DNA from 4 places in the Rhizobium sp. YTUHZ044 genome. Region 3 is predicted to be linked to each of the others. Evidence: predicted binding sites of a transcription regulator. Region 3 holds the regulator's gene; each other region holds the start of a gene.
What was found. Region 3 encodes LexA, which represses DNA repair genes until DNA is damaged. Its sites were predicted from a motif close to TGTTCNNNNTGTGTTCNG; they were not measured.

Region 1 (4,763 bases), 860 kb from region 3:
GATGTTCGGATAACGGTTTCCACGCGGTATAACCGCAAAATCACACGCGCTCGACGAACCCGTCCAGCACCCGCTTCTGTCCGGCGCGATCGAAATCGATCGTCAGCTTGTTGCCTTCGATGCCAGTGATGTTGCCATTGCCGAATTTCAGGTGGAAGACGCGGTCGCCGAGGGTGAAGCGCGATGATTCAGAGGACGTGGACTTCGCCACCAGTTCCCCGTCGATCGTGCGTCCCTTCGGGCCGCTTTCGCCATAACCGATGCGTTCGACGGCGTGGCCGGAGCGGGTGCCCCAATTGTCGCGGGTGGCGTCGGTCCTGTTGGCCTGGGCGCGCTTCCAGCCGGGGGTCGAATAGGAGTTGGCGAAGGGTTCGGCTTTGTCGAAGCGGGACTGGCCGTAACCGCCGCGGCCGTAACCGCCGTAGCTCTGTTCCATCTCGGCGACCTCGACATGGGTCTCCGGCAATTCGTCCAGGAAACGCGAGGGCAGGGTCGATTGCCAGAGACCGTGGATGCGGCGGTTGGAGACGAACCAGATGTGGCAGCGACGTTTGGCGCGGGTGATGCCGACATAGGCGAGGCGGCGTTCCTCCTCCAGGCCGGCACGGCCGCTTTCATCGAGCGAGCGCTGGTGCGGAAAAAGGCCTTCCTCCCAGCCGGGCAGGAAAACGGTGTCGAATTCCAGGCCCTTGGCCGAATGCAGCGTCATGATCGAGACGGCGTCGAGGTTCTCGTTGGTCTCGGCATCCATCACAAGGGAGACGTGTTCGAGAAAGCCGCGCATTGACTCGAAGCTTTCCATCGAGCGGATCAGTTCCTTCAGGTTTTCCAGGCGGCCCGGGGCTTCCGCGCTCTTGTCGTTCTTCCACATGTCGGTATAGCCGGACTCTTCGAGGATCTGCTCGGCAAGTTCGGTATGTGGCGTGTTTTCAAGCAGTTCCTGCCATCGGCGGAAAGATTGAATCACGTCGAAGAGGGCTTTTCGCGCCTTCGGCTTCAGCTCGTCCGTCTCGATGATGTCGGCGGCGGCCGCCAGCATCGGGATGTCGCGGGCGCGTGCATAATCGTGCAGCGCGCGCACCGTCGTATCGCCGAGGCCGCGCTTCGGCGTGTTGATGATACGTTCGAAGGCGAGGTCGTCGGCCGGCTGCGCCACCAGGCGGAAATAGGCCAGGGCATCGCGGATTTCGAGGCGCTCATAGAAGCGCGGGCCACCAATGACGCGGTAGTTGAGGCCAAGGGTGACGAAGCGATCTTCGAATTCGCGCATCTGGAAGGAGGCGCGCACGAGGATCGCCATGTCGTTCAGCAGATGCTTGTTGCGCTGGAGTTGCTCGATCTCCTCGCCAATGGCGCGGGCTTCCTCCTCCGAGTCCCAGGAGGCGTGAACCTGGACCTTGACGTCATCCGGGTCGGCGCGATCGGTGAACAACGTCTTGCCCAAGCGGCCTTCATTATGGGCGATCAGATGGGCGGCGGCGCCAAGGATATGTTCGGTCGATCGGTAATTGCGCTCGAGCTTGATCACCTTGGCGCCGGGGAAATCCTTCTCGAAGCGCAGGATATTGTCGACCTCCGCGCCGCGCCAGCCATAGATCGACTGGTCGTCGTCACCGACGCAGCAGACATTCTGCGGCTCACCCTTGGCGCGCTGGGCAAGAAGCCTCAGCCACATGTACTGAGCAGTGTTGGTGTCCTGGTACTCATCGACAAGGATATAGCGGAAGCGGCCGTGATATTCCTTCAGAAGATCCGGATTCTTGCGGAAGATCGCGATCGGATGCATCAGCAGGTCGCCGAAATCGCAGGCGTTGAGCGTCGACAGGCGCGCCTGATAGGCGAAGTAGAGATCGCGGCCGCGGCCATTGGCAAAGGCGCGGGCGTCGCCTTCGGGAATATCGGCCGGTCCGAGGCCCTTGTTCTTCCAGGTGTCGATCATGCCGGCGAACTGCTTTGCCGGCCAGCGCTTGTCGTCGAGGCCTTCGGCCTGGATCAGCTGCTTGATCAGGCGCACGACGTCGTCGGTGTCGAGAATGGTGAAACCGGAGCTCAGGCCGACGAGCTCGCCATGGCGGCGCAGGAGCTTGACGCCGATCGAGTGGAAGGTACCGAGCCACGGCATGCCTTCGACGGCGCCGCCGACGAGCAGGGCGATGCGCTCCTTCATCTCGCGCGCGGCCTTGTTGGTAAAGGTGACGGCGAGGATCTGTGACGGGAAGGCGCGGCCGGTATTGAGGATGTGGGCGATGCGGGTCGTCAGCACGCGCGTCTTTCCGGTGCCGGCGCCGGCGAGCACGAGGACGGGGCCTTCCAGCGTTTCGACGGCTTCGGTCTGTTCCGGGTTCAATCCGGCGAGATAGTCCGGCCGTTTGCCGCCGTCACGGGCCGCCATGGCGCGGGCGGCGATGCCGCCGCCGGCGGCCGGCCTTCCGGCGGTTGCGACAGACGGCTGCGGCTTACGCGCCACTTCGCCCGGCTCCTCGTCGAAGAAGGGAATATCGTCGAAACTATTGCTCATGGCGCGTAATGTAGTGATTCGGGAAGGAAAGACCAGAAAAGATGTTCTGCTTTCATTCCCGAGCCACCGCTATTGCGGGGGTGTGGGCGGCCAAAAAAATCCGATCGCGGCCTGTCGGAACCGGTGCCGACCAGACGTCCTCGAAGCATCGGACAGAAGTCCGGGATACTCGCCAACAAGGAGGCTGTCCATGCCCAAGGTCATTTCAAATCTCTGGTTCGCGGAGCAGGCACGCGAAGCCGTAGAATTCTACGTGTCGATCATTCCGGATTCCAGGATCGGCCGAACCACCATACTTCCGGCGGAAATCCCGAGCGGCCCTCCCGGCAGCGTCGAGCTGATCGAGTTCACGCTTGGCGACCAAGCCTTCCTGGCGATGAAGGCCGGTCCGCTCGACAGCTTCAACCATTCCTTTTCGGTAGCGATCCTTCTGGAAAGCCAGGCGGAGATCGATCGGATATGGGATGCCTTCCTCGCCAATGGCGGCACGCCGGAGGCCTGCGGCTGGCTGAAGGACCGCTGGGGCCTTTCCTGGCAGATCGTCCCGCGCGCGCTCTCCGAGATGATCGCCGACGAAGATCGCGAGCGGGCAAGGCGCGTCACCGAAGTCATGCTCGGCATGGTCAAGATCGATGTGGCTGCGCTGGAAAAGGCGTTCAACGGCTGAGAGCCAGGAGGCGCATGAGTAGGATATGCCGGTCGGATGTGACGTTCGCCCGGTTTCATTCTGCGGGCGGCGAACTCGCTGCCCGCTGTCGGAGCCGACTGGTCTCACCGGCGGGCAATCGCCGATTATTTACGGCTCGAATCACGGGCGCTATTGCATACCTTTTTTACTTCCATGTCACGTCGCTAAATGTGCTGATATCGCGACAAGCCTTTTCTCAACTACAATAAGAAACAGTTTCGTGGAGTAAAAAAATACCGGTGCATGCACGATTTTGTGCATTGCCACAAACGGCCGGTCAGCGTGGAATATACCTACGAAACTATTGATTCTTAGGAACGCCGTGGCCATCTCGATGGTTATACGGCTTAGAGCCTGCGGCATTACCTTAATGGAGGTCCCATGCTGAGTGAATCCGTATTCGATGCGTTCACACGCAGTTATGAAGCGCGCCGCGAAAGCGACATGTCGGTGTCGGAATATCTCGATCTCTGCAAAACCGACCCGATCGCCTATGCCAACGCGACCGAGCGTCTGCTCGCTGCCATAGGCGAACCACAGATGGTGGACACCGCCAAGGACGCGCGCCTCGGCAGGATCTTCATGAACAGGACCATCCGGGTTTATCCGGCCTTTGCCGGCTTTCACGGCATGGAAGAGACAATCGAACGCATCGTCTCCTTTTTTCGGCATGCGGCGCAGGGGCTCGAGGAGCGCAAGCAGATTCTTTATCTGCTCGGTCCGGTCGGCGGCGGCAAGTCGTCGCTGGCGGAGCGGCTGAAGCAGTTGATGGAGGTGTATCCGATCTACGTGCTGAAGGCCGGTGACGAGATCAGCCCTGTGTTCGAAAGCCCGCTCAATCTCTTCGATCCCGAGACGATGGGCTCGCTCCTGCAGGAGCAGTACGGGATCCCGCAGCGGCGCCTGAACGGATTGATGAGCCCGTGGTGCCTGAAGCGGCTCGACGACTTCGGCGGCGATATCTCCCGATTCCGCGTCGTCAGGATACAACCCTCGCGATTGCGCCAGATCGCGATTGCCAAGACCGAGCCTGGAGACGAGAACAACCAGGACATCTCCTCTTTGGTCGGCAAGGTGGATATCCGCAAACTGGAAACCTATTCTCAGAACGATCCGGATGCCTACAGCTATTCGGGCGGACTGAACCGTGCCAATCAGGGCGTGCTCGAATTCGTCGAGATGTTCAAGGCGCCGATCAAGATGCTGCACCCGCTGCTGACGGCAACGCAGGAGGGCAATTATATCGGCTCCGAGAATATCGGCGCCATACCTTTCTCCGGCATCGTCCTTGCGCATTCGAACGAGGCGGAATGGCAGACCTTCAAGGCCAACAAGAACAATGAGGCCTTCATCGACCGCATCTGCGTGATCAAAGTGCCCTATTGTCTCAGGGTTACAGAGGAACAGAAGATCTACGAAAAGCTGATCGAGGGATCGGAACTGGTGGATGCACCATGCGCCCCGGCAACGCTCGAAATGCTGGCGCGGTTCTCCGTCCTTTCGCGCCTGCGCAAGCACGAGAATTCGACCTTCTTCTCGAAGATGCGCACCTATGAC
Region 2 (4,763 bases), 1.3 Mb from region 3:
GCGGCGGCTCGGCCGACGCGGCGGCGACACTGCGGGGGCTGATGCGCCTCTGGGGCACTGGATTGCCGATAGAGACGCTGGCTGCGCTGGCGCTGAAGCTTGGCGCCGACGTGCCCATGTGCCTCGAGAGCCGGCCGCTGATTGCCCGCGGCATCGGCGAGGAGATCGAAGCCGTGCCCGATCTGCCGGCCTTCGCCATGGTGCTTGCCAACCCATTGAAGGGGGTTTCGACGCCGGAGGTTTTCCGCCGGCTCAAGGCAAAGAACAATTCACCCCTGACGCTCGCACAGACCGCAGGCTGGCTTGCGGCGATCGGCGCGGCTCGCAACGACCTGGAGCCACCGGCGCGCGAGGCCGTGCCCGAAATCGCGGCGATCTTGGCGATGCTGCGGACCGAGGGCGCTCTTCTTGCCCGTATGTCCGGCTCCGGCGCTACCTGCTTCGGGATCTTTGCCGACATGGCCGCCGCGCGAGATGCGGCGGCGGCTCTTCACGAGGCGCGGCCCGACTGGTATTTCCAGGCGACGGAAACGGTTTCGGGAGGCATGTGATGGCAGGTTTGGACGAAAAACGGCCCTTCATCGCCGTCGGCATTGCGGTTCTCACCGTCTCGGATACGCGCACGCCGGAGACGGACAAGTCCGGCGATACGCTGGCGGCGCGGATTGCCGAGGCGGGCCACAGGCTGGTCGAGCGGGCGATCGTGCCCGACGACCGGGAGAAAATCGCCACCCAGGTCAAAGCCTGGACCGAGCGGGAGGAGATCGATGTCGTCATCACCTCGGGCGGCACCGGTTTTACCGGCCGAGACGTGACGCCCGAGGCGGTGGAGCCGCTGTTCGAAAAGCGCATGGACGGCTTTTCCGCCGTCTTCCACCGTATTTCCTACGATAAGATCGGCACGGCGACGATCCAGTCGCGCGCCACCGCGGGTGTTGCCAACTCCACCTTCATCTTCGCCCTGCCCGGCTCGCCCGGCGCCTGCCGGGACGCCTGGGACGGCATACTGAAAGCACAGCTCGACTATCGCAGCATGCCGTGCAATTTCGTCGAGATCATGCCGCGCCTGGACGAGCATCTGAAACGCGGCGCGCAGAAATAGACTGGAGCTGCCGTTCCAGCGCCGCGGTCGCGCTGTCGAAAATCCGATTCAGACTTTCGGCGCCGACGCGCTGGCATTTGTCATGTGGCAATGCCCGGCAGAGCCGGCATCGAATCCCAGCCATCACCCGACAGCAAAATGCAGCTTATGCCGTGGATATCCGTGACCACGAGCGTCCAGGTGCCGCTTTTGGCGGCATAGACCTCAAGAACGGCGTTCTGATTGACCAGCCCGACGGCGGTGAGCTTCTCACCGAAATTCTGGTCGAGGAAACTGACGACGTCGGATCGACCTGCGCAACTGAGCATCGTCTGCGATGCTGCCGAATGCGGATGCGCGATCACCAATGTCGGCAATATGACGGCCAGCAGGCCGCAGATCATACTGCGTACGCCGTGGATACTACCGCCTGGCATGACGCACCTCCTTTCGCCGGGAACCCGGCAGAAGAGGAGATTTTTCGCCGACCTGTTCTGCCGTTCACCGGCATTCCACGGCACCCGTTGCGAAGCGCGGCGCTTCGGCGGCGCCATGGACGAATTATAGCGCGAAATCCGATTGGGCGCCATCTTTGCGCGATGATGGGAAGCAATCACCAAAGCGCGCTTGCGGCGAGACCAGCCCCTCATCCGGCTGCCGCCACCGACCGGGGTCGAGCCACTGGTCTCGACGTCCTTCGGACCCCGTAAACGGAGCGAAGGAACCATGCCGCAACCTCGCCATCACCACCAACCTCTCGCCGGGCACGTCCCCTCTCCCCGTTTTCAAGGGGCAGGTTAGGGTGAGGGGCACTTTTTCGGACAGCATCGATGCAGGGATGGGCATTCTACCGCGCGGCACGCGCCACCCAGGAAGGAATCAATTCACTTGCGAGCTTGCGCGGCTTCTGGCCCTTGGCGAAGTCGGCAACAGGCATCCCGCTTCTGGCGGCGGCGAGCGCCTGGTTCTTCGGCATCAACAGCCCAAGCTCCAGCGGCGGCCGGGCGCGGGCGACGCGCTGGAAGAAGGGGCGTCGATAGCCGCGCGACGCAGTAAAGCGCGCCGGCGTCTTGTTCAGCGCCACATACTCGGCGATCTCATCGATCCAGCCGGCCTGCGGCCTGGCGCCCGGCTCGACGAAGAGCAGCCATTCGCCTCGGGCCGAGCGAACGATATCCTTGATATCCCATTGTGAATGGAAACGGCAGCCGGCGGCGTCGGCGACCCGCGAGGTGCCGTCGCGCGAGCCGTGATCGAGCACGATCACATCGCTGACGAGCCCTTCCACCGCGCCTGCCACCAATACCGATAAGGTCTGCGCCAGTTCGGATTCCTGATCCTGGCATTCGAGAACAACCGTCAACATCGATTATTCATAATGCGCCGCACAATTTTTTGCCAGCATCCTTTTCCTGATTTTGTTCTTGCATTGTTCTCGTTTTGCCGATAGGAATTTAATCATCACAAACGGGCGGAGGCAACGGCTTTTCGCTGCGGGAGAATCCGATGAGAGAGCAGTCCCTGGCAGGGCAGGCCGCATTCGCGCCTGCCAATACGGCAGATATTGCCGATGCGATGATCGTGTCGTCCGGTCTCAGGGTCGAGGGCGACCGGCGGCGCGGGCGCGGAGCGGGACTGAACCCGACAGGGCGGTTCGAAGCGCTGCAGCGGGAGACGTTCGACGACGGCTGGCAGACGCTGGAAGAGCTGCCGCCGTTCAGGACCGAGGTGCAGATCGAAAAGCCGCGCACCGCGATTACCCGCAACGAATCTCCGGATCTTTCGTTCGACCGCTCGATCAATCCCTATCGCGGCTGCGAGCATGGCTGCATCTATTGTTTCGCCCGGCCGACGCACGCCTATATGGGGCTTTCGGCGGGGCTCGATTTTGAGACGAAGCTCTTCGCCAAGCCCGATGCGGCCAAGCTGCTAGAGCGGGAACTCGCCAAGCCGGGCTACAAGGTGCGGGTGATCGCGATCGGCACCAATACCGACCCCTATCAGCCGATCGAGAAGGAATGGCGCATCATGCGCGGCATCCTCGAGGTGCTGAACAAGGCGAACCATCCGGTGTCGATCGTCACCAAGTCGGCGATGATCCTGCGCGATCTCGACATTCTTCAGGAGATGGCCGGCAAGAACCTGGTGCGCGTCGGCATCTCGGTCACCACGCTCGACCGCAAGCTTGCCCGGGCGATGGAGCCGCGCGCCGCCACGCCGCCGCGACGGCTGGAGACCATTCATGCACTCTCGGAGGCAGGCATCCAGACTGCCGTCATGGCCGCCCCGCTGATCCCGGCGCTGAACGATCACGAGCTCGAGCGCATTCTCGAATCGGCGAAGGCTGCCGGCGCCGCCGAGGCGAGTTATGTGATCCTCAGACTGCCGCTCGAAGTCAGCCCGCTCTTTCGCGACTGGCTGTTGCAGCACTATCCCGATCGTTACCGGCACGTGATGTCGCTGGTGCGCTCGATGCGCGGCGGCAAGGATTACGACGCCGAATTCGGCAAGCGCATGAAGGGTGCCGGCCCCTATGCCTGGCAGATCGCCCGGCGTTTCGAAATGGCGGCGAAACGCTTCGAGCTGACGCGGCGCAGCGTGCCGCTGCGCGACGATCTGTTCGTGCCACCGGATGGCAGCGGCGTGCAGTTGTCGCTGCTCTGATTTTTTAAGCTTGCGCATCGGCTGCTCAGAAAAACCGCCCTGTTTCGAGCCCCGAGCGCAATTCCTGCGGATGGCCTTGACCGCCACCATCCGCCGGACCGTCCCCGGCCGCCGCCCTGATCCGGGGACTTGCGGGAAATCGGGTTGGCGTGCGAGGTTCAGCCGCATGAAACGTCGCACGCCACCCGATTCTCCCCTGCTTTTCGACACGGTCCCTCTCGTGCCGGATTTCAAGCTCGAGCTCAAAGCCCGCAAGGCCGGTCACTGGCCGGTCGCCGGCGCCGACGAGGCAGGCCGCGGGCCGCTGGCGGGGCCTGTGGTGGCCGCTGCGGTCATTCTCGATCCGAAGCGCATCCCTGAGGGCCTCAACGATTCCAAGCAGCTCTCGGCGCAGCGGCGCGAGGAACTCTTCGTGCAGATCCTGGCGACCGCGACGGTTTCCATCGCCTCCTCCAGCTCGACCCGCATCGACGAGACGGACATTCGCAAGGCGAGCCTGGACGCGATGCGTCGCGCCATCTGCAGCCTCGCCATTCCCGCAAGCTACGTGCTGACAGATGGGCTTGACGTGCCGCCTGGCCTCGATTGCCCCGGACAGGCGGTGGTCAAGGGCGATGCCCGCTCGGTCTCGATCGCCGCCGCCTCGATCGTCGCCAAGGTGACGCGCGACCGGATGATGGCGAGGGCGCATAACGTGTTTCCCGATTACGGTTTTGCCGCGCATGCCGGCTACGGCACGGCGCAGCACCGCGCCGGCATCGAGAAGCACGGCCCCTGCTCACTGCACCGGATGAGTTTTCGGCCGCTGCGCAACGGCGAGGACGGTCCTGAGATGGACGAGTTGATTTCCGAATAGGCTGCAAAAGAAAGGGCCGGCAATTGCCGATCAGGGACGCCGCACTGCAGCTCCGCACGCGGCCAAGCAAAAAACAAGCGCTATCAACAAGAAAAAGGCCAGGACATGCCCGGCCTTTTTCTCATTCTATTCAGAACCGCTCAGTTGAGCCGCGTCTTGACC
Region 3 (4,763 bases):
GAATTCCGTCGAGGCGCAGTCGAGGCCGAGGCACATGTCGTCGCCCGGCTTGTAGCCGGCTTTCTCGATCGACTTCATGATGAAATCCAGGGCTTCGGGCGCGCTCTTCAGGCCGGGGGCGAAGCCGCCTTCGTCACCGACATTGGTGTTGTGGCCCTGCGCGGCAAGCTCCTTTCGAAGCGTATGGAAGACTTCCGACCCCATACGCACGGCGTCGGCGATCGAATCGGCGCCGACCGGCAGGATCATGAATTCCTGGAAGTCGATCGGATTGTCGGCATGGGCGCCGCCGTTGATGATGTTCATCATCGGCACCGGCAGGAGGCTGGCGGAAGCGCCGCCGACGTAGCGGTAAAGCGGCAGGCCGGATGCCTGGGCGGCAGCCTTGGCGACGGCGAGCGAGACGCCGAGGATGGCGTTGGCGCCGAGGCGCGACTTGTTCGGCGTGCCGTCGAGCTCGATCATGATGTTGTCGATCTGAATCTGGTTTTCGGCGTCGATGCCGCCGATCGCGTCGAAGATTTCGGTGTTGGCGGCCTCGACCGCCTTTTCGACGCCCTTGCCGAGATAGCGCTTGCCGCCGTCGCGCAGCTCGACCGCCTCATGCGCGCCCGTCGAGGCGCCCGAGGGAACGGCCGCGCGGCCCATGCTGCCGTCTTCGAGATAGACGTCGACTTCGACGGTGGGGTTGCCACGGCTATCGAGGATCTCGCGGGCGATGATATCGGTGATTGCAGTCATGGGTTCTTCCTGCTCGGTGGGTGATAAGTCGTTCGAAGCCTGTCATAATCGAAGGCGTGCAAATTACAATGCCGCAATTTCCGGCCTCCGAACCAGCATTCCGTCGTGGCCTAAACCACGAACATGTCAGCTTGTTGAACGTCAGGACTTGGCGATCGCATCGAAGGCAAGCAGCTTCTCGAGCAGTCGCGGCATGTCCTTGAGATAAACCATATTCGGGCCATCGGACGGCGCGTTGTCGGGGTCCTGATGGGTTTCGAGGAAGACGCCGGCAATTCCCGTCGCCACTGCCGCGCGCGCCAGCGTTTCCACGAACTCGCGCTGGCCGCCGGAGGAATCGCCCTGCCCGCCCGGCTGAGCGACGGAATGCGTCGCGTCGAAGATGACGGGAGCGCCCATCGCCGCCATAATCGGCAGCGAGCGCATGTCGGAGACCAGCGTATTGTAGCCGAAGGAAGCGCCACGCTCGCACAAGAGCACATTCGGATTGCCGCTGGCGTTGAGCTTCTTCAGGACGTTCTTCATGTCCCAGGGGGCGAGGAACTGGCCCTTCTTGACATTGACGGCACGGCCGGTCCTTGCGGCGGCGATCAGTAGGTCGGTCTGACGGCAGAGGAAGGCCGGGATCTGCAGGACATCGACCACCTTGGCCACCTCGGCGCATTGCTCGGCCGTATGGACGTCGGTTATGACCGGAAAGCCGAATTCCTTCTTGAGGTCGGCAAAGACCTCCATGCCCTTTTCCAGGCCGATGCCGCGCTCGGCCGAGAGCGAGGTGCGGTTGGCCTTGTCGAAGGAGCTTTTGTAGACAAGACCCATGCCAAGCTTTGCGCAAAGCTCCTTCAGCGTGCCGGCGACCATGAAGGCGTGGTCCCGGCTCTCCATCTGACAGGGGCCGGCAATCAGCGACAGGCGGGCGGTATTGGAAAAGGTGACCTGACCTTCGCCTTCGCCGATCCTGACTTCGGAATTCGTGTCGGTGCTCATCGTGTTTCCTCGAAGGCGAAGAGCGCACCCTGCCCGGGCGTAGACTTCACCAGAATGCGATTGTTCTTGCGCGTGAATGTGATCCCGTTAGCACCCAAATGCGCTTCTGTCACGGCAAGATCGGCGACGGTGAAGAGGATTACCCGGCCGCGCAGACCACGATCGGCGGATGAGACGGCAAGCTCGAAATAGGCCTCCAGCCCTTCGGGCGTCATCAGGCTGATCTTCGCATTTGATGCCGCGATATTCACGCCGAAACCGGTTTTCTCCGCCGCCGCCTGCCCTATCGCAAGCCCGACGAAGGCGGCGAATGCCGCCGGGTCCGGCGCACAAAGCGCGATCTCGGCAATGCCGATCACGCCATTGGCATGCGTCTCCAGCGCGGCGCGATCTGTCGGGAAGGAATTGATGCGCTGGCAGGTAAAGAGAAAGAAATCGGGTGCGCGCAGATCAGCTGCAAAGGCCAGCTTGAAGCTGCCGACGGTCTCCGAACCATCCGGCATCCGCATCGGCCGGCTGAATTGCAACATCTCGCCGGCGCTCGCGCCGTTGCTGACGAAGCGCTTATGATCGAGGCCGGCATCCTCGCTGAGGAAGGCCAGCGCAGACAATCCCTCCTCGCCGCAGCGGAAGCGGAAGGCGCGATTGCGGGCGATGAAGACATTGCCGTGGCGGGCCGCTGCCTCGCTCTCCTCGACGCTCGCCACGCCAAGCGGCTCCAGATAGGTCTTGTCGGCGAAAAAGACGCAGGCATTCTCCGTTCCGAAGGGATGGCGCCCATCGGCGGCGACGGTGAAACCGAGCTTGCCGAGCCTCTCACGCGCCAGATCGATATTGACCACCGGCAGCACGACGTGATCCAGCGGATGCGACTTGGCGGAATGCGCGTTCATGATATCCTCCTGAAAGGGGCAAAGATGTGCGACAGCCCCTCCCCGAATGCAAGCGATGTGCGCCAATCCCGTCGAATGAAATTAAAAATCTCGACGAGTTGGCCCGAAGTTTTACGGAAATTTAGCTACTTGCGGAACACATATGGAACATATAGTGTCTGTTCTGGATTTGTTTCAATCAGGGGTCTGACGTCGATGCTCACGCGCAAACAACAGGAGCTTCTCCTTTTCATTCATGAGCGCATGAAGGAATCCGGCGTCCCTCCCTCCTTCGACGAAATGAAGGATGCCCTGGATCTCGCCTCGAAATCCGGCATTCACCGCCTGATCACGGCGCTCGAGGAGCGCGGCTTCATTCGCCGCCTACCGAATCGCGCCCGGGCGCTTGAAGTGATCAAGCTTCCGGAGGCCTATAACCCCAGCCTGCAACAGCGCCGCGGTTTTTCGCCGAGCGTCATCGAGGGCAGCCTCGGCAAACCCCAGCCGGTCGCCGCCCCCGCTGCCGCAAAGCCGGTCGCCGACAACGGCAACTCTGTCTCCGTGCCGGTCATGGGAAGAATCGCCGCCGGCGTTCCGATCTCGGCGATCCAGAACAACACGCATGACATCGTCATTCCCGCGGACATGCTTGGCTCCGGTGAGCACTACGCGCTGGAGGTCAAGGGCGATTCGATGATCGACGCCGGCATCTTCGACGGCGACACCGTGATCATCCGCAACGGCAGCACCGCAAGTCCCGGCGACATCGTCGTTGCCCTCGTCGACGACGAGGAAGCAACGCTGAAACGCTTCCGCCGGAAGGGCGCCTCGATCGCGTTGGAAGCCGCCAACCCGGCTTACGAGACCCGGATTTTCGGGCCGGACCGCGTCAAGGTGCAGGGCAAGCTCGTCGGCCTCATTCGCCGTTATCACTGACAGCAGCCGGACCGGATTCGGTAAAACTGTCTTTGCGCCAATCATAGGCGCGATGGCGCATCCATGGCCGCGATAGCGCCTCGAATGCGGTTGCGACCTGCAGGCCGGCATCGGCGAAGCGCAATTCGACGGAACCGGTCCTGCGGAGCGTCTCGCCGGTGAAGAGCGTCCCGCCTGAACGGCAGCTGTTGAAACGCAGGCGGACCGAGGTCACGACGATATCGGCCGTATCGCAGGCCGGGCCGAGATAGGCGGCATTGTCGATGACGGTGACGATATGGCCATTGCCGAGTCGTGATGTGCACCACGCCTTCTTGACGCAGGAAAACCGGTTTGCTTCACCGCCTGCTGCGGCTGCCCGCATCGCTGCGCTCGCTTCGTTCTGCTGATCGCGGGAAAGCCTGACTCGGCGGTCTTCTCCTTCCGGCGGGATAGCCGGACCATCCAGCATCTTCGGTGGAACATGTGTCGGCAGGACCAGCGCTCGCTGCCACTGGTCGAAGATGAAATCCGGCGGGTTTTCACGGTTGGACGCGATTGCCTCAGCCGCAACGACCGCAACCAGACCACCATCCTCCGAAATCACCAGATCCGGCGGGCGGGGAGCCGGCAGCAGCAGTACGGTGAGTGTCGAGACGGCGATGATGGATGTGCCGACATGGCGCAGCCGGGTGCGCAGCAGCGTCAGCAGCAGAAAGCCTGCCACCGCCACTGCGAAATACCAGGCGGGCAAGCGGCCGATGCCGATATCGCCGCCCCAGCCGGACACCGTCTTGGCAACCGCAATCACCAGATCGAGGCCGAATCCGACCACCGTCCAGAGCGGAGCATCCAGCCCGAAGGGCATGAGCAGCATCGCCAGCAGCCCGGCCGGCATGACGATGAAGGAGATGATCGGCATCGTCGCAAGGTTTGCCGGCAGGCCGTAAGCCGTCAGGCGATGAAAATGCTCGATCGAAAACAGGGCGGTGGAAAAACCGCCGATCAGCGAGGTCAGGAAGACGCCGCCGAAGAAACCGGCGACGACAACCACCGGCCTGATGATCGGCAATTTCAGGAAAGCGTTTTCACGGACACGCCTGTCCTTCCACAGCTGATAGCCCGATACCAAAGCCAATGTCGCGGCAAAGGACATCTGAAAGCTCGGTCCCAATACTTCCGAAGGTGAAATGGCGATGATGATGAGCGCAGAGAGAACGACATTGCGCAGGCTGATCGACGGCCGAT
Region 4 (4,763 bases), 1.8 Mb from region 3:
CGATCAAGGTCGGCAGCCGGCCGGAGAATGCCGGCAAGAATATCGTCATCATCATACCGTCTTTTGCGGAACGGTATTTGTCGACGGCGCTGTTTGAGGGGTTGGGGAGCTGAATAGCGAATAGCGAATAGCGAATAGGATGTAACCTGCTTTGCGGCGGGCAAGCCGATTAACTAGTCGCTATTCGCAACTCCCTATTCGCTTGCGCTCAGGCGGCCGCCGTCAACCTCTCGCCGGCGATCCGGTAGGAGATCGCCTCAGCCAGATGCAAACGGCCAACGGTCGGTTTGTCGTCGAGATCGGCCAGCGTGCGGGCGACCTTGAGGACGCGGTGGTAGCCGCGGGCGGAGAATTTCATCTTGTCGGCGGCGTCGCGCAAGAGCTGCAGGCCGCTCGCATCGGGTTCGGCGAGTTTTTCGATCATTGATGTGGAGCAGCGGGCATTGGTGCCGATATCCCTGGCGCCGGCGCGCGCGAAGCGCTCCTGCTGGATCTCGCGGGCGCGGGCGACGCGGCGGGCGACGTCGGCGCTGGACTCGGCCGCCATCGGGCGGATGAGATCGGCGGCGGAGACGGCCGGCACATCGATGCGGATATCGATGCGGTCCATCAGCGGCCCGGAGATGCGGGCCTGGTAATCGCTCATGCAGCGCGGGCCACGGGCGCAGGTGTGGCCGGGCTCACCGGCCATGCCGCAGCGGCAGGGGTTCATCGCCGCGATCAGCTGGAATTTCGCCGGATAGGAGACGCGGTGATTGGCGCGGGCAATGACGCATTCGCCGCCTTCGAGCGGCTGGCGCAGCGCATCGAGCGCCTGCGGCGTGAACTCGGGAAACTCGTCGAGGAAGAGCACGCCGTGATGGGCGAGCGAGGCCTCGCCCGGCCGGGCGCGCAGACCGCCGCCGACAAGGGCGGCCATGGTGGCGGAATGATGCGGGGTGCGGAAGGGCCGGCGATCGGACAGCTTGCCGCCGGTGAGCTGGCCGGCGATCGAATGGACCATCGACACTTCAAGCAGTTCGGCGGGCGAAAGCGGCGGCAGGATCGACGGCAGCCGCGACGCCAGCATCGATTTGCCGGAACCGGGAGGCCCGACCATCAGGAGATTGTGGCCGCCGGCGGCCGCCACCTCGAGCGCACGTTTTGCGCTTTCCTGGCCCTTGATCTCGGCAAGATCCGGCAGGTTGGCGGCATTGGCGCGGATCGACGGCTCCGGCCGGGAGAGCACCTGCGTGCCGCGAAAATGATTGGCAAGGGCAATCAGGCTGCGCGGTGCGAGAATATCGACCTCGGCGCCGGCCCAGGCAGCCTCGGCGCCGCTTTCGGCCGGGCAGATCAGCCCCTTGCCGAGAGCATTGGCGCCGATCGCGGCCGGCAGCGCGCCAGCGATGGCGGCGATGGTGCCATCGAGATTGAGCTCGCCGACGACGACAAAATCCGACAGCGCATCGGCGGGAATGGCGCCGAGAGCGGCCATCAGCGCCAGCGCGATTGGCAGATCAAAATGCGAGCCTTCCTTCGGCAGATCGGCGGGCGCCAAGTTGACGGTCACCCGTTTGCCCGGCAGCGCCAGGCCGGAGGCGTGAAGGGCGGCCTGAACGCGCTCGCGGCTTTCAGCGACCGCCTTGTCAGGCAGGCCGACGATCTGCATGCCGACCTTGCCAGGCGCGATCATGACCTGGACCTCGACCGGCACGCCTTCGATGCCCTGGAATGCTACCGTACTGACACGCGCGACCATATGCCCACCCTTGTCCCGCAAACTCTTAGAGACCGCCCCGTGGCCGTTGAAAGCCAGCGGTTGCAATCTGGCACGGAAGCAGGACTAAAACAAGAACAATAAAAGAACGCAGGCGGATAAGCAGCAGTAATCGCGGTTGTACCCGATCGCAGCCTCAGCCGCGCTTGCGCTCGATCGCGTCCCAGAGCAGGGCCGCGATATCGGCGCCGCCGAACTTCCTGACCTCGCGGATGCCGGTCGGCGAGGTGACGTTGATCTCGGTCATGTAATCGCCGATCACGTCGATGCCGACGAGCAGGAAGCCGCGTTCCCTCAGCGCGGGGCCGATGCGGGCGCAGATTTCCTTTTCGCGCGGCGTCAGTTCGGTCGCCTCGGCGCGGCCGCCGACATGCATGTTGGAGCGGCTGTCATGCTCGGCCGGCACGCGGTTGATGGCACCGGCAAACTCGCCGTCGACAAGGATGATACGCTTGTCGCCCTTGCGCACGTCGGGCAGATATTGCTGGGCGATGAAGGGCTCGCGGAAGAGTTGGCCGAACATTTCCAGCAGTGAGGAGAGGTTGCGGTCGTCGCGGGTCGAATGGAAGACGCCGGCGCCGCCATTGCCGTAGAGCGGCTTCAAGATGATGTCGCCCATCTCGTCGCGGAAGCGGCGGATTTCGGCGGGATCCTTGGTGATCAGCGTCTTCGGCATCAGATCGGCGAATTCGGTGACGAAGATCTTCTCCGGTGAATTGCGCACCCAAGCCGGATCGTTGACGACGAGCGTCTTCGGATGGATGCGCTCGAGGAGATGCGTCGAGGTGATATAGGCCATGTCGAAGGGCGGATCCTGGCGCAGCAGCACCACGTCCATGGTCGAGAGATCGACGCGCTCGGGCGCGCCGAGTTCGAAGTGATCGCCCTTGACGTCACGCAGCAGCATCGGCTCGACGCTGGCAAAGAGCTTGCCGTCGCGGAAGCTCAGGCGCTCGGGGGTATAATGGAAGAGCCTGTAGCCGCGCGCCTGCGCCTCCAGGCTCATGGCGAAGGTGGAGTCCCCTGCGATATTGATGCCGGCGACATGATCCATCTGGACCGCTACATTGGTGATCTTGGCCATTTCCGTCCCTCGCTGAATGCCGGACAGATGTAGGTCGGCCCGGCATCAAACGCAACGGTCATCGAAGGCTTGCGGCAGTCGCCATTTTCAGGCGGCGATGCCCTGGCTGCCGCCGTTGCGCAGCATGTTGCGCAGACGGTAGGCGATTGCCAAAGGCTTCGGGAAAGGCTTGCGCAGGAAGGCGACCTTGCGGACGTAACTGTCGACCCGCCAGCTCGCCCAGGTTCCACCTGCGAAAAAGGCGACGTCGCCGGCGCACAGGGTCCGTTCCGTGCCGTCCTCGGCGGTGATATGGACCTCGCCTTCGAGGATCATCACGGTCTCGTCCCAGCCGAAATACCAGCGGAATTCGCCCGCCGTGCAGTCCCAGATCGCCGTCAGCGACGCCTCGTCATGGCCGCGCGAATGTTCGGCGGTGCGGGCTTCCGGATTGCCGCTGATGATCCAGTCGGGATTGATCGGCGTCGATTTCAGCGGCAGGTGGTCGCTCGCATGCGCGACGAAGGACTTCCCGGCCGGCTTCAGCGCGATATAAGGCACCGAGCGCGCAGCCATGCCGACCGCACTTGCAAGCATCATCTTCCAGGCCACGCAACAACCCCCAATTCTTAATCCCTACCGCGATGGTGGGTAGCAGAGAGAGGTAAGGAGCTCGTTCAACCCGGGACTAAAATTTTAACAATCCGGAAACTCGGCCGGGCAAAGCGCTCAGAAGGCGTCGGGAAAGTGCCGCGGCAACCGGCCGGGCATGACCGCGACGATATCGTAGCGCTGGGAAAGGCGGGCGTGATCGGCCTGGCGGGCGAGCCAGAGATCGCTTGCCGCCCGGATCCGCTTCTGCGCGGCGAGAGAGACGGCGTCGATGGCCGCAGCCTCGCCATACCGGGCCTTGACCTCGACGAAGACGGCGAGATCGCCCTTGCGGGCGACGATATCGATCTCGCCGAGCCGGGTGCGGTGGCGCAGCGCCAGGATGCGGTATCCCTTCAGCATCAGGAAGACGGCGGCGACATATTCCGACATGCGGCCACGGCGCAGCGCTTTCCTTTTGATGGCAGTGGGGTCTTTATCGCCCATTGCCGCCCTTCAGCTCCAGCAGGCGCTGATAGAGCGCCTTGCGCGGCAGGCCGGTGAGACGGGCGGCCTCGGTCGCAGCCTTTGCCGTCGGCATCGACGTCGACAGGTCGGCAAGCACGGCCTCGACATCGGCCTCGGACGTTTCCGCCGGCTGCGGCGGACCGACGACGAGGACGATCTCGCCCCTGACGTTTTCCACCTGCTGGTAATGGGCGGCGAGTTCGGCCAGCGTGCCGCGGCGGAATTCTTCATAGGTCTTGGTCAATTCACGGCAGACGCAAGCCGGCCGCTCCGGGCCGAGCACATCGGCGGCAGCCAACAGCGTCGCGCCGATGCGATGGGGCGATTCAAAAAAGATCAGCGTCGCTGGAGTTGCGGCCAATTCACCGAGACGATCGCGGCGGGCCTTGTCCTTGGGCGGCAGAAAACCGGCGAAGAGGAAGGCGTCGTTCGGCAGGCCGGAACCAACAAGGGCGGCGAGCGGCGCCGAGGCGCCTGGAATGGGAATGACGCGGTAACCGGCGGCAATCGCCTGCCGGGCCAGCCGGTAGCCGGGATCGGAGACGAGCGGCGTGCCGGCATCGGACACCAGCGCTACCGAGCGGCCGGCTTCCAGCGCCTGGATGAGCCGCGGGCCGGCTTCGTCGGCATTGTGCTCGTGGTAAGCGAAGGGGCGGTTCTGGATGCCGTAGCGGTCGAGCAGAACGCGGGTGACGCGCGTATCCTCACATGCCAGCACGTCGGCGCCGGCCAGCGTTTCCAATGCGCGCAGCGTGATGTCGCCGAGATTGCCGATGGGAGTGGCAACCAGATAGAGCGCCGGCTCCAGCGGCCGCGCCGGCA

Region 1: a site for LexA is predicted at 2,561-2,578, ahead of NL154_RS13240 (ATP-dependent helicase). Genes of this name have one in related genera too.
Region 2: a site for LexA is predicted at 2,501-2,518, ahead of NL154_RS02500 (PA0069 family radical SAM protein). Genes of this name have one in related genera too.
Region 4: a site for LexA is predicted at 1,833-1,850, ahead of NL154_RS22645 (YifB family Mg chelatase-like AAA ATPase). Genes of this name have one in related genera too.

Annotation. Positions count from the first base shown of each region.
Region 1 is NZ_CP101426.1:2,642,551-2,647,313, reverse strand. Features, by position in the region: gene NL154_RS13245 (hypothetical protein) at 1-13, shown strand, start outside; gene NL154_RS13240 (ATP-dependent helicase) at 41-2,518, opposite strand; gene NL154_RS13235 (VOC family protein) at 2,709-3,185, shown strand; gene NL154_RS13230 (PrkA family serine protein kinase) at 3,588-4,763, shown strand, end outside.
Region 2 is NZ_CP101426.1:515,408-520,170, reverse strand. Features, by position in the region: gene NL154_RS02520 (4-(cytidine 5'-diphospho)-2-C-methyl-D-erythritol kinase) at 1-551, shown strand, start outside; gene moaB (molybdenum cofactor biosynthesis protein B) at 551-1,102, shown strand; gene NL154_RS02510 (hypothetical protein) at 1,183-1,518, opposite strand; gene NL154_RS02505 (glycosyltransferase family A protein) at 1,929-2,447, opposite strand; gene NL154_RS02500 (PA0069 family radical SAM protein) at 2,588-3,745, shown strand; gene NL154_RS02495 (ribonuclease HII) at 3,912-4,601, shown strand; gene NL154_RS02490 (F0F1 ATP synthase subunit B) at 4,742-4,763, opposite strand, start outside.
Region 3 is NZ_CP101426.1:1,785,809-1,790,571, reverse strand. Features, by position in the region: gene eno (phosphopyruvate hydratase) at 1-741, opposite strand, end outside; gene kdsA (3-deoxy-8-phosphooctulonate synthase) at 883-1,728, opposite strand; gene NL154_RS08885 (VOC family protein) at 1,725-2,621, opposite strand; gene lexA (transcriptional repressor LexA) at 2,817-3,536, shown strand; gene NL154_RS08875 (ComEC/Rec2 family competence protein) at 3,517-4,763, opposite strand, start outside.
Region 4 is NZ_CP101426.1:4,628,676-4,633,438, reverse strand. Features, by position in the region: gene cysK (cysteine synthase A) at 1-113, shown strand, start outside; gene NL154_RS22645 (YifB family Mg chelatase-like AAA ATPase) at 209-1,741, opposite strand; gene gshB (glutathione synthase) at 1,896-2,843, opposite strand; gene NL154_RS22635 (cupin domain-containing protein) at 2,931-3,434, opposite strand; gene NL154_RS22630 (YraN family protein) at 3,552-3,920, opposite strand; gene rsmI (16S rRNA (cytidine(1402)-2'-O)-methyltransferase) at 3,910-4,763, opposite strand, start outside.